DNA from 3 places in the Delftia sp. ASV31 genome. Region 3 is predicted to be linked to each of the others. Evidence: riboswitches for the same ligand, from Rfam matches in the RefSeq annotation. Region 3 holds a riboswitch; each other region holds the start of a gene.

Region 1 (6,399 bases), on a different contig from region 3:
CCTATCCGCGAAAGCAGGCCAAACCGCGGCATCCTAAGGTTCAGTCCTTGCTCGTTTTTTCCAAAGGACTGTCTGTGTTCCCTCTCCTGCTGCTGGCTTTCGGTGTGCTTGCCGGCGTGACCACCGTGCTCTTCGGCTTTGGCGGCGGCTTCGTGGCCGTTCCGCTGCTTTATGCGCTGCTGACCTCCATCCACGGCGCGGACTCCGCCGTGGGCCAGGCTGCCATGCACATTGCCGTGGCCACCTCCACCTGCGTGATGATTTTCGGCGCCTCCATGGCCACGCTGCGCCAGCACCGCGCGGGCGCCCTGCCCTGGGATCAGGTGCGACCGCTGGCTGGCTTCATCGCGGCCGGTGCCGTGGCGGGCGCGGCGGCCGCCACCTGGATCAGCGGGGAATGGGTGCGCTGGGCCTTCATCGCCTACCTGGCCCTGACCATCGCCGACGCGCTGCTGCGCCCGGGCTTCGTGCACGGCACCGCCGCCGGCATGCAACCAATGGGCCGGCGGGCGGCGGCCACGGCGGGCCTGGCCATTGGTGCGATCGCGGCCTTCCTGGGCGTGGGCGGCAGCGTGATGACCGTGCCGCTCATGCGCCGGCGCGGCGCCAGCATGGCGGCCGCCACGGCCATGGCCAGCCCGCTGTCCCTGCCCATGGCCGTGGCGGGCACCGCTGCCTACATGCTGGCATCGCAGGGCGCGGGGCTGGGCCCCTGGCATGTGGGCTATGTGGACCTGCAGGCCTTTGCGCTGCTGACGGCCGGATCGTGGACCGGCATCAGGCTGGCGGCCCCGCTGATCGGCCGCATTCCCGATGCCCTGCATGCCAAGGCCTACCTGGCCCTGCTGGGCCTGGTGCTGCTGGTCATGATCGTGGCCTGAGCGCTGCGCTCAACCCTCCTGGAAGATCGCCTCGATCCGGGTCTCGAACACCCGGGCAATGGCGAATGCCAGCGGCAGGCTGGGGTCGTAGCGACCCGTCTCGATCGCATTGACGGTCTGGCGTGACACGCCCAGCAGGTCCGCCAGCGCGGCTTGGCTCCAGCCGCGCTGGGCGCGCAGTTCACGGATGGTGTTTTTCATCGCAGGGCCGCCCCAAGATGAAAAGGCACCCCCTCGGGGGGCAGCGGACCTTGCACAGCAAGGGGAGCGCGGGGGTCATTTTTCATGGGAGGGGCACTTTGGCGGAACAGCTCATCGGCTGCGCAGCCAGTGGGCCACCGAGGCAGCCACCCAGAGCGCACCCATCAAGGGCCACACCATGAACATGCTGAGCTTGGGAAAACCTGCCATTTCCAGGAATCCGTAGGTGAAGGTGATGCCGGCCGTGCCCGCCGCCGCAATCGCCAGTTGCTCCAGCATGGACTTGCGCAGGAACTCGTCGGTATCGCGCACCAGGCGCACGATGGCCCGCACGGCCAGCGCAAACGCCAGCATGGGGCTGAGCAGCAGCGCTGTGCGCAGGGCCCCGGCCTGCATGTCGGCGCTGAGCAAAAGCGCCCCCACAAGCAGCGCCATGTAGAGCAGCAGCGCAAATCCAAGTTCCTTCTGGTAGCGGCGGTTGGTGACCGTTGTTTGATTCATGGAAGTCTCTCGCAATGTGTAAAGGATGCTTGACATTGTGCGATGCCACCCGCGGGCATGTCAAGCAAGCTTTACATCGGTACTGAACGCCCCGCCGTACAATCGCCGCCGTTGGTGCCAGCAGCCCCAGGGGCTGCGGTTAAACGGGAAACATGGGGCGGCCAGATAAAGCCGCCCGCATGTACTGCCCCCGCAACAGTGAGTGAAACGCCGCGTGCATGGCACCGGCCCCCGCCAAACCCGTGCCACTGGGCGTACAGCCCGGGAAGGCCTTGGCGAGTGCGTCACCAGTCTGGATACCGGCCAACAGGCGGCCGGCCGCGCTTGCAGCGCAGCCGGTCTTTTTGGTTTCCGTGCCGGCGGGGTCGCTGGCGCGCAACTGGCTCGCATCCATGCACACCCTCGCCCTCGCGCGCGCCCCCGGCGCCGCTCTTCGCTCGCCCTCGGCGTTCCCCGTACTGCGCACGTTGTCCGCCCTGGCTGCGGCCTCGCTGCTGGCCTGCCAGGCCCAAGCACAGACACAACAGGCGCAGCGCGCACAGACCTCCCAGCTCGATACGGTGGTCGTCACCGCCTCGCGCAGCGAGCAGCCCCTGCGCACCGTCACGGCCGACATGACCGTGATCGACGCCGAGACCATTGCCCGCAGCGGCGCCACGGGCGTGGCGGACCTGCTGGTACAGGTGCCGGGCGTGCAGATCAACCGCAACGGCGGGCCGGGCCAGGTCACCTCGGTCTACCTGCGCGGCACCAGCAACCAGCACACTGCCGTGTTCATCGACGGCGTGCGCTACAGCTCGCAGGAGCTGCAGGGCGGCGCGGTCTGGTCCACCCTGCCGCTGGCGCAGATTGACCGCATCGAGGTGCTGCGCGGCCCGGCCGCCGCCATCTATGGCTCAGACGCCATGGGCGGCGTGATCCAGATCTTCACCAAGCGGGCGGACGGCCAGTCCCGCGCCTATGCCGAGGCCGGCATAGGCAACCAGGGCACCAGCAAGCTGGCCACGGGATTTCAGGGCGGTGCCAACGGCTTCACCTACGGGCTGAACCTGGCTGACGAGCGCAGCGACGGCTTCGACGTCTATCCCGGCAACACCTTCTCGCCCAACCCGGACAAGGATGGTTACAGCAACACCTCGCTGGGCCTGAACGCGGGCTACAAAACGGGCATCCACCAGATCGATGCCAGCCTGCTGCACAGCCGCCTGCGCGCCCACTACGACCAGAGCCCGCCGCCGTTCGACGACTACGACGTGGTCAAGAACACCACCGGCAGCCTGCGCTGGCAGGCCGGCTGGAACGCCATGTACAAAAGCGTGGTCCAGATCTCCCATACCGACAGCCAAAGCGACCGCCACACCCAGTCGCCCGAAAGCGCCAAGGGCCGCTCCACCAACTACCTGCTGCAGAACCTGTTCACGCTGGGCCAGCACCGTTTCAACATCGACCTGGAGCGCCGCGAGGACAAGCTGGACACGCAATACGCCTGGACGCAGAACACCGACAGCCGGCGCGTGCAGAACTCCCTGTCGGCCGGCTGGCGCCTGACCGAGGGCCGCCACCAGTTCGACGCCAACCTGCGCCACGACCAGGTGCGCGACCAGCAGAACAAGACCACGGGCGGCCTGGGCTACGGCCTGCAGATCGACGAGCGCTGGCGCTGGGTGGCATCGGCCGGCACGGCCTTCCGCACCCCCACGCTGTACGAACGCTTCACGGGCCAGGCGGCGGCCGACCTCAAGCCCGAAAGCAGCACCAACGTGGAAACCGGCCTGCACTATGCGGCCGGTGCCAACCGCCTCTCGGCCGTGGTCTACCGCAACAGGTTCAAGAACCTGATCACCTACGACTGGAACAGCGCCGTTCCCTGCAACTGCTACCGCAACTGGCAGAGCGTCGAGATCACCGGCCTGACGCTGGCGGGCAGCACGCGCCTGGGCAGCGCCAACCTGGGCGCTTCGCTGGACTTCATGAACCCCGAGAACCTGGAGACCGGCAAGCTGCTGCCCTACCGCTCCAAGCGCATGCTCAAGCTCAATGCCGACACCCAGGCTGCCGGCTGGACGCTGGGCGGCGAAGCGCAGCTGTACAGCGGCCGCTACGCAGACGAGGCGAATACCTTCAAGCTGGGCGGCTACGGCGTGGTCAACCTCTACGCCCAGCGCCAGCTGACCAGGCAATGGACGCTGCTGGCCCGTGTCAACAACATCGCCGACCGCGACTACGCCCCCACGCGCGGCTATGCCAACGCAGGCCGCACCGTGTTCGTCAGCGTGCGCTGGACACCTCTGCCCTGACCCCATGCATCTGCTTCTGCACCTGCTTCTGCGCCTGCTTTCGCGCCTGCCCCGCATCCTGCTGCTGACCGCCGCCCTGGCCTGCGCAGGCGGCGCGGGCAACGCCTTTGCGCAAAAGGCGGCGGATGCGGGAACGGGCGGGGCAACCACCGCCTACACCGTCACCGACATGCGCGGGCGGCAGGTGCGCCTGGAGCGCGTGCCGCAGCGCATCGTCTCGCTGCTGCCCTCGCTGACCGAATCACTGTGCGCGCTGGACGCCTGCGAGCGCATCGTGGGCGTGGACGAATTCTCCAACCACCCGGCCCGCGTGGCCGCCCTGCCCAAGCTGGGCCACACCTTTGCCCCGCTGGTCGAGGCCACCGTGCGGCTCAGGCCCGACGTGGTGCTGATGGCGTATTCCGCACCCGTCATCGCGCAGCTGGAGCGCTTCGGCATTCCCGTGCTGGCACTGGACGCCAACGACATGGCGCAGCTGGAGCAGGTACTGCACAAGCTCGACCAGCTGCTGCAGGTGCAGCGCGCCAACGCCCTGCTGGCTCGCATGCAGGCCGAGGTGGACCAGCAGGCCAAGGCGCTGGCAGCGCTCACGCCCGCCGGGCAGAAGGTGTATTTCGAGGTGGACGCCACGCCCTATGCGGCGGGGCCGGACTCCTTCATAGGCCAGCTGCTGCAGCGCCTGGGCGCGCGCAATGTGCTGCCGCAGAACCTGGGTCCCTTCCCCCGCATCACGCCCGAATACGTGCTGCGCCAGCAGCCGGAACTCATCATCCACACGCCGCAGACGCCATCGGCCAGCTTTGCCACCCGCCCCGGCTGGAGCCGCATGCCCGCCGTGCGCTCGGGCCGCATCTGCGCGCTGGACCTGGCCGAAACGGACGTGGTCTCCCGCCCCGGCCCGCGCCTGGGCGAGGCGGCGCGGGCGCTGGCCCGATGCCTGGAGATACGGGGCGCAGCGCCGCGTTGACTTCCCTTGCCTGATTGACCTGCTTGGTCTGCTTGGCCGATGGCCCTGCCTACTCCAGCACCACGGCCGTGCCGCTGGCAGACACCATCAACATGCCGTTGCCCTGGCCCAGCACTTCGTAATCCAGGTCCACCCCCACCACGGCATTCGCGCCCAATTCCTGGGCGCGTTCCTCCAGCTCCTTGAGCGCAATCTCGCGCGCCCGCTGCAACTCGCGCTCATAGGTGGCCGACCGCCCGCCCACGATGTCGCGCAGCCCGGCAAACAAGTCCTTGAACACATTGGCGCCCAAAATTGCCTCGCCCGCGACCACGCCGCAGTAGCGGGTGATTCGGCGGCCTTCGATCTGGGGGGTGGTGGTGATAATCATTGAAGCTCCTGGGTGTTGGTGATGGGAGTGCCGAGCTTTCGCCACTCGGCCGGACCAGCTGTGAACCGTCAAGCGATTGTTTGGAGATTTGATCCTAGACACGGAGCGACTTGGCCGCTGCTGCGGTGCAGTCTGTGCCAGTTGTAATGATGCTGTCAGCTCGCCAGGGCATTGGTCCGCTCAGCCGAGTTCTGGCACGTCCACCCAGCGGACTTGCCTACTATCGCTGCCCGCGTCTGTTCAAGCCCCATCACCACCCGCCCTCTTGCCTTTCCGGATTTGATCGCCACCGGCAGCCGGCTCAACCAATGCCCGTTTGGCCCCAGCGACGTGACGCGCAGGTTGGACAACTGGCGCGATGTGGGCAAGGGTTTCATGGAAAGTACACGAATGCACTCATCGAGCTGAGCCGCAGAGGAAAAACGCAGTACATGCGCCCCGAACTCCACACAGAGAACGGCAAAGCCCTTGTGGGGAATGTGAGCAGGTGCCGAGGGCAGGTAACGGCTGGCGCGGCACCAGAGCCCAACCTCTTGCTCGGCATGCACCCAGTAGGCCATGGGTTCGGAACGCCAGTCCTCAACGAATTCGATCCAATGGCGGGGCGCTGGCACAGGCCATCTCCTTCAGAGGTATTCAAGAGGCGGATTGTGTCGCAAAGTACGGCGCAATTTGCCTTGATGCCCGCCATCACGCCGGGCCGTAGATGGCCCAAGTACGTACATTCATGGTTCCGGCACACAGTCGCCAGTATTCATGGCAGGACCATCCCATGCGCACCAATGAGTCAAAAATCCTGGCGAAAGCCGTATACGAGATCCGTCTTCTCCTGAGCGGATATCTGGGAAGCAACGTGGATGCGGATCCGAGGGTACGGATCGCAGCGCACCTGGCCTATGCCCTGCACAACGATGCATTGGCCGTGCTGGAGGGAAATGGCTTCAGCGCCGACGAAGCGCTGAAGCGGGTGGCGGCCGTGGACTCTCTTCTAGGAGTCGAAGTGGGGAGCGAATTCGTTCGCAACTTGGAAGCTTAGGACTGCTTCGCCAGGCCGATGCAACACGGGATATCCATGCCGAGCAGCGCGCGCGATCACGGAGAAGAACAGGACACGCTTTGTGAGCCAAGCATGTATCGGTCTTTGATCAGGCACGCGGCTCTGCGTTGATCATTTTTCTGCGG
Region 2 (6,399 bases), on a different contig from region 3:
GCGCCCGTGGGGTCCAGCATTTCGCGCGCGGGGGTGTCGCCGCTGACGGCGGCAAAGCGGTTGAGCATGCCCTGGAAGCCCTGGAACATCGTCAGGTCCACATTCATGCACAGGGCGGCGATGTAGCGGCCCTCGGAGTCGCGGATGCCGATGGACGTGCTCTTGGCCTGGCGGCCATCGGCGAACTGGTTGGGGTAGTTGGCGATGACCTGCTCGTAGCCGGGGTCGAGGATGCGGGCCAGGCCCAGCTCCGTCGCGCCCTGGCCCACTTCGCGGCCCGACAGGTTGTTGTGGATGGCCAGCACCGCATGGGACGGGTCGAGCAGGTCATGCACCACCACCTCGCAGAACGGGGCAAAGGTCTGGCCCAGGCCTTCGGCGATCTGGGCCAACTGGTCCAGAAGCTGGCGCTGTTCAGGGGTTCGTTGGGTCATATTGGACATTTTGTTTTGAATTGGACAAAATGTCAAAATCCAGACGACTTCTCTGCGCTTTCCACCATGTTCGACACCCTTGTAGACCTGCTGCAATCCCAGGGCGCGCGTTTTCGCGTGCTGGAACATCCGGCCGAAGGCCGCTCAGACCTGGTCGCCGAAATCCGGGGCACCGCCCCCGGCCAGGGCGCCAAGGCCATGCTCTGCAAGAGCCGCGATGCGGCCGGTGCGGGCGATCCCCAGCTGTTCCTGGCCGTGCTGCCCGGCGACCGCAAGCTGGACTTCAAGCGCCTGGCCCAGGCCGTGGGCGTGCGCAAGGCCACGCTGGCCTCGCCCGAGGAGGCCCAGGCCGCCACGGGCTGCGTGATGGGATCGGTGCCGCCGTTCTCCTTCAACCCGCAGGTGCGCCTTGTGGTGGACCCGGCCCTGGTCGAGCGCTTTGGCGAGATCGCCTTCAACGCGGGCCGGCTGGATCGCTCCATCGTGCTGGACTCGGCCGACTATGTGCGCATTGCCCGGCCCGCGCTGCACAGCCTGAGCGGGGAGGGCGCCGATTGACCATGGATTGACCCTGGCGCGGGGCTGCGCCCACAATCGTCGGCAACGTCCACATCTCCTTGCCTGACCATGTCCACCCCTGCGAAGCAGCACCCTGACCGGCCCGATGCGGCCGGCTTTGTGCGTGCGGCGCTGGCTGCTGCCCTGGCCCAGGTGCAGTCGCACCTGGCGGTCTTGGAGGGCGGTGGCAGCGATGCCGAGACCATCCACCAGCTGCGCGTGGCCCTGCGGCGCCTGCGCACCGTGCTGCGCGAATGCGCAGGGCTGGCGCCCGGCATGCGCGCCGAATGGGATGAACCCCTGGCCCAGGCCTTTGCGCAACTGGGCACGCTGCGCGATGCCGATACGCTGGCCGATGTGGTGCGCCCGCTGCTGCAGGCCGCCCATGCGCCCCTGTGCGACTGGCAGGCGCCGCAGGCCGTGCAGGCGGATGCAGCCGCTGCCGTGCGCGAGCCGCCATTCCTTCAGGTGCTGGCCGAGATCCGGGCGCTGGCGCAGGCGCCGCAGACAGAGCCATCGGCCCGTTTTGCCCGCCTGTCCGCCGCAGGCACGCGCAAGTACCTGGCACGGCGGCTGGCGCGCCTGCACCGCCAGGTGCTGCGCGATGGCCTGCACTTCGACCGCCTGCCGCTGGCGCAGCAGCACCGCGTGCGCAAGCGGCTCAAGCGCCTGCGCTACCTGGCGGACTTTGCACGGGAATTCGCGCCCGGAATGTGGCCCGGCAAAAAGGGCCGGCGCTTTGCCGAGGCGCTGTTGCCCGCCCAGGACGCGCTGGGCCTGCACAACGACATGGCCGTGGCGGCCGAGCATTTCCATGCCGAGGCCGCGCGCGACCCGCGCGCCTGGTTCGCGGCCGGCTACCTGCAGGCCCGCCTGGCCACCAGCGCGCGCAGCAGCCGCCGCGCGCTGCGGGCGCTGGCCCGGGTGCCGGGCTTCTGGCTCTAGACAGCATCAGCGATAATCCGCCGCTGGCGCACCGCCGCAGCCCCTGGGCCGTGGCGGTGCGCTGTTGCTGAAGGTGCCCCATGCCGCTCACCGGCCAGGGGTTCAACGGGAAGCAGGTGCGCGATGCCATCGAGGTGGTCGCTCGCAATGCCTGCGCTGCCCCCGCAACGGTCAGCGGAATACAACTCCCCACGCTGGCGCGCTATCCACAGGTCGCGCGCTGCAAGCCACTGTGCCCTTCTCGGGCATGGGAAGGCGGGGATGCCTGCCGCAGCGCGCCCACCCTGCGCGCCGCAGCGTTCCGCAAGCCCGGATACCGGCCTTCTGCATTGCTTTCGGACGCCGCGGGAGTGCGCCTGTCCGGTCCGGCCCCAGCCTGCGCTGCCGTGGCCGGCTCCGGCGTGCGCGCTGTGCGGCGTGGTTCAGACGATAGGCCCCGCGGGTGAGTGGGGCAGTTGGGTCAACGCATGCGCTTCGCTTCCTCGGCCGCCGATTCCTCCGGCCTTCTCTCTGTTCTCCCTCTTGTCTCCAGCCTGCGGCCCGCAGCGGCTGCGGCCCTGCTGGCCAGCTGCGCTGCAGCGGCCGGCGCCGCACAGGAGCCGGCTTCGGGCCGATCCGCGGACTCCGCCGACGATGCGCTGGACGCCGTCTTCGTGACCGCCACCGCGCGGCCCGAGGCGCGCAGCCGCATCGCGGGCACCACGCAGACCATCGACCGCGAGGCCATAGAGCGCTCCAGCGCGCGCTCGGTCACCGACCTGCTGGCCGAGAACGCCGTGGGCTTTCTCAGCGAATGGACGGCGGCCCAGACCTCGATGAACCTGCGCGGCGCCTCCACCGACGGCCAGGGGCGCGACTTCCGCAGCCAGGTGCTGGTGCTGGTCAACGGCCGGCGCGCGGGCACGGCCAACCTGTCCAAGCTCAGCCCCTCGGATGTGGAGCGCATCGAGATCGTGCGCGGCCCGTCCTCGGTGATCTACGGCAGCCAGGCCATGGGCGGGGTGGTCAACATCATCATGAAAACCGGGGCGACGGCGCCCGGCACGCGCGCCCAGGTCCAGGCCGGTTCATGGGACCTGTGGCGCACCGATGCGCAGACGGCCGGCGCCAATGACCGCTTCGACTGGTACTTCGGCGTGAGCGCAGGCGGGCGCGGCGACTACGAGTCGGGCGATGGCGGCACGCGCATGGAGAACACGGGCTGGAAGCGGCGCGGGGCCAGCGGCGCCCTGGGCTGGCAGCTGCACGAGCTGCACCGCGTGGAGCTGCAACTGCGCACGGACGGCATCTACAACGCGGGCTTTCGCGGATCGGGCGCCAACATCTACAGCCGCGACAACCGCAGCAACCGCTCGCTGGACCTGACCTACGAGGGCGCGCTGCCGGGCCAGCGCCTGAGCTGGACGACCCACCTCTACAGCCTGGTCGATACCGATGAGTTCAACTGGGCCTCTCCCGTGATCCGCTCGGGCAACAGCGCCGTGCCCGGCACGGCGCGCGACTACAACCACCGCCAGCTGGACGCCACGGGCCTGCGCTTTCAGCCGCGCCTGCGTGTCAGCCAGACCAATGACCTGCTGATGGGCTTTGACTGGGAGCGCAGCAAGCTGCGCTCCGACCGCCTGCGCGTGGCCATGCCGGGCGGCCCTGCGGGCCAGGTTGCGCCCTACGACAACAACCAGACCGAGCAGGTGCACGCGCTGTACTTCGAGGACGCGCAGACCCTGTTCGACGACCGCCTGACCCTGCGTGCCGGCCTGCGCAAGACCTGGGGCACGACGCGCTTCGATGAGACGCCCAACCTGGCCCTGGCCCAGGCCAGCACGCGCGACTACGACAACCACACCTGGTCTGCCGGCGCCACCTGGAAGGCCACGGACCGGCTCACGCTGCGCGCTGCGGCCTCCACGGGGTTCCGCGCGCCCACGGCCACGGAGCTGGCCTCGGACTTCACGGCCGTCGGCGGTGGCCGCACCTTCGGCAACCCCAACCTCAAGCCCGAGACCAGCCGCCAAATCGAGGTCGGCGCCGCGCTGCAGCAGCCCGGCTGGCGCGTGGATGCGGCCCTGTTCCAGAACACCATCAGCGACCGCATCATCACCGTCTCGCGCGGGGCCACGACCAACACCTCGGACTACGCCAACAACGCGGCCGACATCGTGGCGCGCGGCCTGGAAATGCAGGCCGACATGGACCTGGCGCGGGCGCTGAACCTGACGGGTCACCAGCTCAAGGCCTGGGCTGGCGGCTACTACCACTTCAGCATGCGGGACAAGGGATCGCCGGCCTCGGCCAATACCGACAAGGTGCAGCGCATGTACCGCTACGAGGCCTCGGCCGGCGTGCGCTACGGGCGCGGCAGCGGGCGGCTGCAGGGCGACTGGAGCCTGCAGCTGTCCACGCTGCTGCGCGGTCCCATGTGGTACGACACGGAAGAGGCGCTGCTCATCCCGCAGGGCGAGCCCAGCAGCACCTTCATCCACCGCAAGGGCGCCTTCACCATCTGGAACCTGCGGGCCGACTACCGCGTGTCGCGCGGCGTCAAGCTGTTCGCAGCCGTCAACAACCTGTTCGACCTGAACCGCCATCCCATCTTCATCGCACTGGACCGCGCGCCCTGCATCGCCAACCCGGCGTACCAGAACGGCGGCTGCGGAACGTCGATGGCGGGCCGCGAACTCATGGTCGGCCTGCAAGCAGAGTTTTGAGGATCACGGCATGAGGCAATCCAGCACCACGCGCCGCCAGTTGCTGCGCCAGGGCGCGGCGGCGGCCCTGGGCTGCGGCCTGCCCGCGGCCTGGGCCGACACCGTCGCTGCAGGCGGTCCGGTGGTGCTGCAGGATGCGCTGGGCCGGCGCGTGGAGATTGCCGCGCCGCCGCAGCGCATCGTCTCCATCTTTGCCTCCAATACCGAACTGGTGGCCGCGCTGGGCCTGCTGGACCGCGTGGTGGGCGTGGAGGATTTCACGCGCTTTCCACCGGGCGTGGAGCGCATTCCCAAGGTGGGCGGGCGGCTGGGGTTCTCGGTGGATGCCGTGGTGGCGCGCCAGCCGGACCTGGTCATCGTCACGCCCGCGCGCCAGGCGGCGCACCAGCTGGTCGATCCCATGGAGCGCATCGGCGTGCCGGTGATGGTGCTGCTCAGCCGCTCGCTGGCCGAGGTGATGGACAACCTGCGCCTGGTGGCCCGCGCCACGGGCGTGCAGGCGCGCGGCCAGGCGCTGGCCACGGCGCAGGAAGCGCGGCTGCTGCGCGTTGACCGGCAGGTGGCCGGCCAGCCCCGGCCGCGCGCGCTCATGGTCACGGGCCGGCTGGGCAACGGCATGCTGCTGGCGGCCCGGCCGGGCACCTATACGGGAGAGGCCATGGTGCGCGCGGGCGCCGCGTTCGCGCTGGACGGCCTGGGCACCGTGCCCCAGGTCTCCCCCGAGGCCGTGCTGGCCGCCGACCCCGACGTGCTGCTGTTCGCAGGCACCCAGGAGGCCATGCAGGACCTGATCGGCCAGCGCGGCTGGCGCGACCTGCGTGCCGTGCGCGGCGGCCGGGCCACCACGGTGGCGCGCGCCGAGTTCCTGATTCCCGGGCCGCGCACCTTCGGCGGCGTGGAAAAGCTCTCGCGCTGGCTGCACCCTGCGGCCTGGGCCGGGGAGGCCGCATGAATTCCCTTTCACATCCCCCTGCGTGGCGCCCCTGGGCCGGTGCGGTCCTGCTGCTGCTGGCCAGCCTGCTGATCGCCGCCTGCGCGGGCCACCAGTGGGCCAGCCCGGCCGACCTGCTGGCCGCGCTGGGCGGCGAAGACAGCCTGCGCAGCCGGCTGCTGCTGCAGTGGCGCGTGCCGCGCGTGCTGGCAGCCGCCCTGGTGGGCGCGCTGCTGGGCCTGTCGGGCGCCATCTTCCAGGGCGTGTTCCGCAATCCGCTGGCCGAGCCCTATCTGCTGGGCGCCTCGGGCGGCGCGGCGCTGGGGGCGACTGTCGCCCTGCTGGTTCCCATGCATCTATTGTTCGGCCTGCCCCAGGCCTGGACGCTGCCCGTGCTGGCCTTTGCGGGCGCCTGGGGCTCGACCATGCTGGTGCTGGCCGTCTCGCGCGTGGCCGGTGCCACCGATGCGGCCGGCATGCTGCTGGCCGGCGTGGCGCTGGCGGCCGTGCTGGGCGCGCTGCGCTCGTTCCTGATGCTGGCGCTGTCCGATGAGACGGTGAGCCTGCAGGTGGTGCTCAGCTGGGTGCTGGGCGGCATACAGACGCCGTCGTGGAGCGGGCTGGGCCTGCTGGCCGGCGCCTCCCTGGCCTGCCTGGCCGGGGCCATGGCGCTGGCGCGCGGGCTGGACCTGCTGGGCCTGGGTGCCGATGCGGCCCAGGGCTTCGGCCTGGACGTGGCGCGCTTCACGCCGCTGGCCGTGCTGGCCGGCTCGCTGGTGGTGGCCGTGGCCGTGGCCTATGGCGGGCTGGTGGCCTTCGTGGG
Region 3 (6,399 bases):
CAGCCGGTCGCGCGAGCGCGGATTGGGCAGGGAAACCCCATTCCTCCAGTTGTTGACGGCTTCCCGGCTCAGCCCGATCTCGGTGGCCACGCCCGAGGCGCTGGCGCGGATGCGGCGCATGTACAGCCCCAGCAAATGGCCGAAATCCTCGTGAACGCCTGGTGCCACGGCAGCCCCCTGTTCAATGGCGGTGGGCTGCATCAGCGACGGCTCCGCTCAGGAAAACAGCGCCTGCTGGCGCAGATCCATCCTGCCGGGGCCATGGTCCGTATCCTCATCCTGTTCACCCTCTCCTGGGATTCAGCGGGTCTTGTGCAATTTGTTTCATTTTGCCGAGCGCGGATTGTCTCAGGATGCGGCATCCCCGCCACCCTGCCCCGCAAACTCCCGTCGCGCGCCGGCCATGCGGTACAGAGGCAGCACCACCGCCAGCACCAATCCCAAAGCCAGCCAGAGCCACAGTCCCTTGCCTCTGAAGGCCAGGGCCGCAATGACGGTGAAGGCCACGGCCTCGCACAGCCCGCGAAAGCCGGCCCGCAGCATGAACAGCCCCACGATGCCCTGCACGGGCGACACGCCGCTCTTGCGCAGGCTGGCCATGGTGTCCAGCAGGGCCTGCACAGATTCCTGGGCCTGGCGGTCACGCTCCTGGTCCCGCTCGCGCAGCCGGGTGATGGTCATGGGCTGGGCCGGATTGGTGAGAGCGGTGCCGTCGGCGCCCTCTTCCTGGCCGGGCTGCGGATAGACCTCGCCATCCGTGTCGACCAGCACCTGGCGCTCCGGGTAACGGGACAGCCAGGCGTGGTGGCTGACCCATTGGCCGGCATCGAAGTGGTAGCGCTCGCTCTCGCCCACCTGGTCGTAGAAGACATGCAGCACCGCCGCCTGCAGCCCGTGCTGGAACAGCGTCTCCAGCAATCGCCAGGGCATGCCGGCCGTGGTGCGGGTGTCAAAGCCCAGCTCCAGGTGCTGGGGATGGCCCAGGGCGCTGGCATTGGCCCAGTCGTCATCCCACAGCGCGGACCGATCCAGGGCGGGGTCCAGCTCATGGATCCAGCGCTCGGCCTGCTCCCAGGACTGCCGGGCCAGGTACTGGCAGATCAGCTGCACGCGGCGCAGCTGCAGGGGCGTATCGAAGAAAAGATAGAGGTGATGGACGTTGCTGGACATGGCGGGCCTGAGGCGTTTGCAGGAATGCCGCGATTGTTCAATTGCAGCCGCCAGCCGGCCCTCCCAGGCCTGTCCAGCACGCGGCTGGCAAGCGCTCCCACCGGTTGACATTCTGTCCACTGCAAGAAGCGGGATGCAGGCGCTGCGGCGGCGCCCTAGACTGCGGCAATTGCCCACAGCGCCCATATTGCCAACCGCGCCTATACCGCCAACTCCGCCCGCCATGCACAACCTCGGTCTTTTCGACAACGAAGCTTGCGAATCCGCCCCGCCCTGCCACTGGACGCAGATGGAGCACCAGCTCGATGAGCAAGGCTGCGCGCGCCTGCCCGGCCTGCTGGATGCGCAGCAGTGCCGCGACCTGGCCGCTCTTTACGCAAGGGAGGACAGCTTTCGCTCCCGCATCGTCATGGCACGCCACGGTTTCGGGCGCGGCGAGTACCAATATTTCGACTACCCCTTGCCACCGCTGCTGCAGCGCCTGCGCGAGCAGCTGTATCTGCGCCTGGCGCCGGTGGCCAATCTCTGGAACCAGCGCATGGGGCTGGAGGTGCGCTATCCGGACCGGCTGCAGGACTTCCTGGCGCGCTGCCACGCGCAGGGCCAGTTGCGGCCCACGCCGCTCATCCTTCAATACGGTGCGGGCGACTACAACTGCCTGCACCAGGATGTCTATGGAGAGCATGTGTTTCCGCTGCAGGTGGTGCTGCTGCTGTCGCGGCCCGGGCGGGACTTCACGGGTGGCGAGTTCGTCATCACCCAGGCAGATGGCGACTGGCAGCGGGCCGATGTGATGGCACTGGACCAGGGCGATGCGCTGGTCCTGGCCGTGCGCCACCGGCCCGTGCCCGGGCGGCGCACCGGCTACCGCCGCGTGGCCATGCGCCATGGGGTCAGCCGCATCCACAGCGGCCATCGCCATACCGTGGGGCTGATCTTTCATGACGCACTTTGATGGATGGCCGGCATGAGCACGCTGGATCTTTTCGCCGATGAACATCCCGCCGGGGCCGAATCCATAGGCCCCCAATCCGTGGTGCTGCGCGGCCATGCCCTGCCCCATGCCGTGCAGTTGCTGGAGGCGGTCGAAGGCATTGCGGCGCGGGCGCCGCTGCGCCATCTGGTCACGCCGGGCGGCTTCACCATGTCGGTGGCCATGACCAACTGCGGCGCGCTGGGCTGGACCAGCGACAGGCGCGGCTACCGCTACAGCGCCATCGACCCACTCAGCGGCCAGCCCTGGCCGGCCATGCCGGCCGTGTTTGTCCGGCTGGCGGGCGAGGCGGCCGCTGCGGCGGGGTTCGAAGGCTTTGTGCCCGATGCCTGCCTCATCAACCAGTACCTGCCGGGCACCCGGCTTTCCCTGCACCAGGACCGCGACGAACGCGACCTGGGCGCGCCCATTGTCTCGGTGTCCCTGGGCATGCCGGCCACTTTTCTGTTTGGAGGACTGGCGCGGGCGGACAGGACGGCCAGGGTGCCGCTGCAGCATGGCGACGTGGTGGTCTGGGGCGGCGTGGATCGGCTGCGCCACCACGGCGTGTTGCCGCTCAAGGACCAGCCTCACCCGCTGCTGGGCGGGCGGCGCATCAATCTCACTTTTCGCAAGGCGGGCTGAATGGTTGGACGGTCTGAAATGGACAGGCTCAACAGCCAGGATCGCTTCGCCCGCCTGGATTGGGCGCGGATTGCCGCTGAGCTCGATGCCGAAGGCCATGCCCTGCTGCCGCAGCTGCTGACTGCGGATGAAAGCCGCGCCTTGGCCCGCGAGGCGGCAGCCGCGTCTGGCCTGCCGCCCTGCGTGCAGGCATGGCGCCCGGTGCTGTACGGGCATCTGCTGGCCCTGGCCAACCGCTGGCGCGAACACATGGGCATGCAGCCTGGGTTGCCAGGCTGCTTCGAGGATTTCATGCGTCCGGGCCGGCAAGCAGGCCAAACGCAGCCGCAGCCACATCTGCTGCGCGTGCCGCAAGCGGGTCATGCCCCGCTGCGTTCATACAGCGAAGGTGCGGCGGTGTTTCCGCTGCAGCTGGTGCTGCTGCTGTCCCGGCCGGGCCAGGATTTCGAGGGCGGCGAATTCGTGATGACCGAGCAGCGCCCGCGCATGCAATCGCGCCCCATGGTGCTGCCGCTGGGCCTGGGGGATGCGGCCATCATCGCCACGGGGCCGCGCCCGGTGCGCGGTGCGGCGGGCTTTTACCGCGTGCACCTGCGGCATGCCATCAGCCGCGTTCACCGTGGCGAATGGCTGGGTCTGGAGCTGCTTTTGCACGACGTGCCCCAGGCGCCAAAGGCTCTGCAAACAGACCGCTGGCTATAATGCCGCGCCTGCAAAGGCATCCGTGCAACAGGTGTCCGCATGCCAGCCATGGGGATGAAACGGGAACAAGGTGACTGCCAGCAAATGCTTTTTGCGCTGCCGGCACAGGCCTTGGCTGCCCCCGCAACGGTAAACAAGTCAAGGCGCTCCATGCCTGTCCCGCCAGTCTCCGCAACCCTGCGGAGGGGCGATGACAGGCTGTCACTGGTTCATGGCGTGGTCTGCAACATGCAGCTTTTCGCGGGTGGATTGGGAAGACGGGGCGCTGGGCGCAAGGCATGTCCTTGCGCCGCTTGTGAGCCCGGAGACCGGCCTGCTGCGTTTCGCGCCTGCTGTGCAGGCGTTTTCTTGACTGTCTGCGGGGTGCGGATGGCAACGTCCTGCGCCCTTTCCTCCCACGCTGGCTGGAGAGGTGGCAGTGCCTTGCTTTCGCATCAGACGGTCGAAGACCGATGTTCGAAATGCATTCTTCCTTTTCCAGGGTTTCCAGCGCTCGCGCTGCCCAGTCCCTTTCCGTGCGACTGAGCCCGCTGGCCCTGGCCTGCGCCTTCATCTGCCTGCCGGCGCAGGCTCAAACCCAAACGCCCACGCCAACGCCCCCATCAACCGCCCTGCCCGAGGTCCAGGTCACCGGCCAGGCCGAACGCATCGGCCAGCAACTGGCCCAGCCTGCGCGCTCTGCCAGCCATACCGGCGTCTCCAACCAGGAAGTTCCGGCCAGCGTGGACGGCGTCTCTGCCGAGCAGATGCAGGAGCGCGGCGACTACGCCCTGGTGGACGCCGTCACGCGCACCGTGGGCCTGACGGCCAGCAGCACGCCGGGCAACGGCGGCCTGGCCTTCAGCAGCCGCGGCTTTGCGGGTGTCAATTCCGTGGGCGTGGCCGAAGACGGCATGGTGCTGGGCGTGGCTGCGGGCACCACGGCCTATCCGGGTGACAGCTGGGGCTACGAGCGCATCGACGTGCTGCGTGGACCGGCCTCGCTGATGTTTGGCAGCGGCACCATGGGCGCCACGGTCAACGCCATCCGCAAGCAGCCCAGCCGCACCAGCTCGGCCGAGGTGCTGGTGGGCGCGGGCACGGACGACACGCTGCGCCTGGGCCTGGGCGTGACCGGCGCCCTGGGCGCCTATGCCAGCTACCGCATCGACAGCTACACCGCCCGCAGCGCAGGCGAGCGCGATCTGGACCAGTCGCGCAACGGCAAGTTCATGAGCACGCTGCGCTTGGAGCCCACGAGCGACCTGCAGATCGACCTGATCGCCGACCGCAGCGTGCAAAAGCCCAGCCGCTACTGGGGCACGCCGGGCCTGGACGGCAAGGTGGTGGAGTCCCTGCGCGACCGCAACTACAACGCCGAAGACAGCGTGCTGCGCTATGCCGACGAGCGCCTGCGCGCCAAGGTGCAATGGAAGGCCAATGACTGGCTGACGGTGCGCAACGAGCTGTATCACGTGAAGTCCGACCGCCACTGGCGCAACATCGAGGCCTACGCGCTCAACCCCGCCACCTGGACCGTGGGCCGCTCCGACTATCTGGAAATCCTGCACGACCTGGAGCAGACCGGCAACCGCCTGGGCCTGAACGTGGACCGGGGCTCGCACAAGATCGCCATGGGCTGGGAGGCCGCGCGCATCAACCTGCGGCTGTCCAACAATTCGCCCTATGGCGGCTCGTCCACGGTCTCGGCCTGGGACCCCGTGCATGGCAGCTGGGCCAGCCCCGATCTCACCGCCGCCAAGACAGAAACCGGCGTGACCCAGCATGCCCTGTACCTGGAAGATGCCTGGCGCATCAGCAACCGCTGGCTGGCCATGGCCGGACTGCGCCGCGATGTCTACGACTTTGCCAGCCACTCGCTGGTGGGTGGCACGGATTTCAACAAGACGCTGGCCGCCACCTCCTGGCGCCTGGGCCTGACCTATGAGCTGGCCCGCAACACCCATGTCTATGGGCAGATCAGCTCGGGCCACGATCCCGTCAACAGCCTGGTCTCGCTGAACCTGGCCAATACCGCCTATGCCCTGAGCAAGGGCCGCCAGGCCGAGATCGGCATCAAGCAGCAGGTGGCCGGCGGGCGCGGCGAGTGGACGCTGGCCGTGTTCGACATCAAGAAGGACAACATCATCACGCGCGACCCCGACCGCCCGGCCATCTCCATCCAGGGCGGCAGCCAGTCCTCGCGCGGGGCGGAAGCCACCGCCGCCTTCCAGGCCACGCCCGCCCTGCGCGTGGAGGGCAATCTTTCCTATGTGGACGCCCAGTTCGACAAGCTCATCGAGGCCGGCGGCAACCGCGCAGGCAACCGTCCGCAGAACGTGGCCAAGACCACGGCCAACCTCTGGGGCCACTACCGCGTGGGCGCCTGGCAGGCCTCGCTGGGCCTGCGCTACGTGGGTGACCGCTTTGGCAACAACGCCAATACCGTGAAACTGCCCGCCTACACCGTGGCCGACGCCGCGCTGAGCTGGCAGATGGACCCGCGCACCACCCTGAGCCTGATCGGCCGCAACCTGGCCGACAGGGTCTATGTGGGATCGAGCTACGGCAGCCAGTTCCTGGTCGGGCAAGGCCGCCGCTTCGAGATCGCGGCCCATATCCGGTTCTGATGGCCATGGCGCGCTCCAAAAGCCTCCACGGTCTCCACGGCCTGTGCGCTGGCGCCCTGGCGGCCACCCTGCTGCTGGCCGGCTGCTCGCGCAGCGATTCCGGCACCACCAGTGAACTGCCGGCACCGGCTGCCGCACCGCAGGCGGCCGTGACCGTCAATGTCTGCGGCAGCCCCGTGACCTACGCCAGCGCACCGCTGCGCGCCGTGACCCATGACGTGAACATCACCGAGATGTTTCTCTTCCTGGGCCTGGGTGACCGGCTGGTGGGCTACAGCGGCATCACGCAGGCCAAGCAGA

Evidence for each region. A riboswitch is a leader RNA that binds a small molecule or an ion and turns the genes downstream of it on or off. The one in region 3 is predicted to bind cobalamin.
Region 1: another riboswitch for cobalamin. It lies ahead of JHD82_RS14750 (TonB-dependent receptor domain-containing protein); the one in region 3 lies ahead of JHD82_RS19630 (TonB-dependent receptor).
Region 2: another riboswitch for cobalamin. It lies ahead of JHD82_RS07970 (TonB-dependent receptor); the one in region 3 lies ahead of JHD82_RS19630 (TonB-dependent receptor).

Annotation. Positions count from the first base shown of each region.
Region 1 covers NZ_JAELTK010000036.1:33,369-39,767, forward strand. Annotated here, with positions in the region: gene JHD82_RS14735 (sulfite exporter TauE/SafE family protein) at 75-881, shown strand; gene JHD82_RS14740 (helix-turn-helix transcriptional regulator) at 891-1,082, opposite strand; gene JHD82_RS14745 (hypothetical protein) at 1,194-1,583, opposite strand; cobalamin riboswitch at 1,679-1,906, shown strand; gene JHD82_RS14750 (TonB-dependent receptor domain-containing protein) at 1,976-3,880, shown strand; gene JHD82_RS14755 (helical backbone metal receptor) at 3,897-4,847, shown strand; gene JHD82_RS14760 (heavy metal-binding domain-containing protein) at 4,897-5,217, opposite strand; gene JHD82_RS14765 (hypothetical protein) at 5,373-5,777, opposite strand; gene JHD82_RS14770 (hypothetical protein) at 5,990-6,253, shown strand.
Region 2 covers NZ_JAELTK010000015.1:63,773-70,171, reverse strand. Annotated here, with positions in the region: gene JHD82_RS07985 (transcriptional regulator) at 1-434, opposite strand, end outside; gene JHD82_RS07980 (YbaK/prolyl-tRNA synthetase associated domain-containing protein) at 501-992, shown strand; gene JHD82_RS07975 (CHAD domain-containing protein) at 1,062-1,937, shown strand; cobalamin riboswitch at 1,992-2,277, shown strand; gene JHD82_RS07970 (TonB-dependent receptor) at 2,405-4,645, shown strand; gene JHD82_RS07965 (ABC transporter substrate-binding protein) at 4,656-5,597, shown strand; gene JHD82_RS07960 (iron ABC transporter permease) at 5,594-6,399, shown strand, end outside.
Region 3 covers NZ_JAELTK010000058.1:29,666-36,064, reverse strand. Annotated here, with positions in the region: gene JHD82_RS19655 (hypothetical protein) at 1-168, opposite strand, end outside; gene JHD82_RS19650 (hypothetical protein) at 349-1,170, opposite strand; gene JHD82_RS19645 (2OG-Fe(II) oxygenase) at 1,394-2,125, shown strand; gene alkB (DNA oxidative demethylase AlkB) at 2,138-2,788, shown strand; gene JHD82_RS19635 (2OG-Fe(II) oxygenase) at 2,807-3,490, shown strand; cobalamin riboswitch at 3,503-3,822, shown strand; gene JHD82_RS19630 (TonB-dependent receptor) at 3,943-6,099, shown strand; gene JHD82_RS19625 (ABC transporter substrate-binding protein) at 6,099-6,399, shown strand, end outside.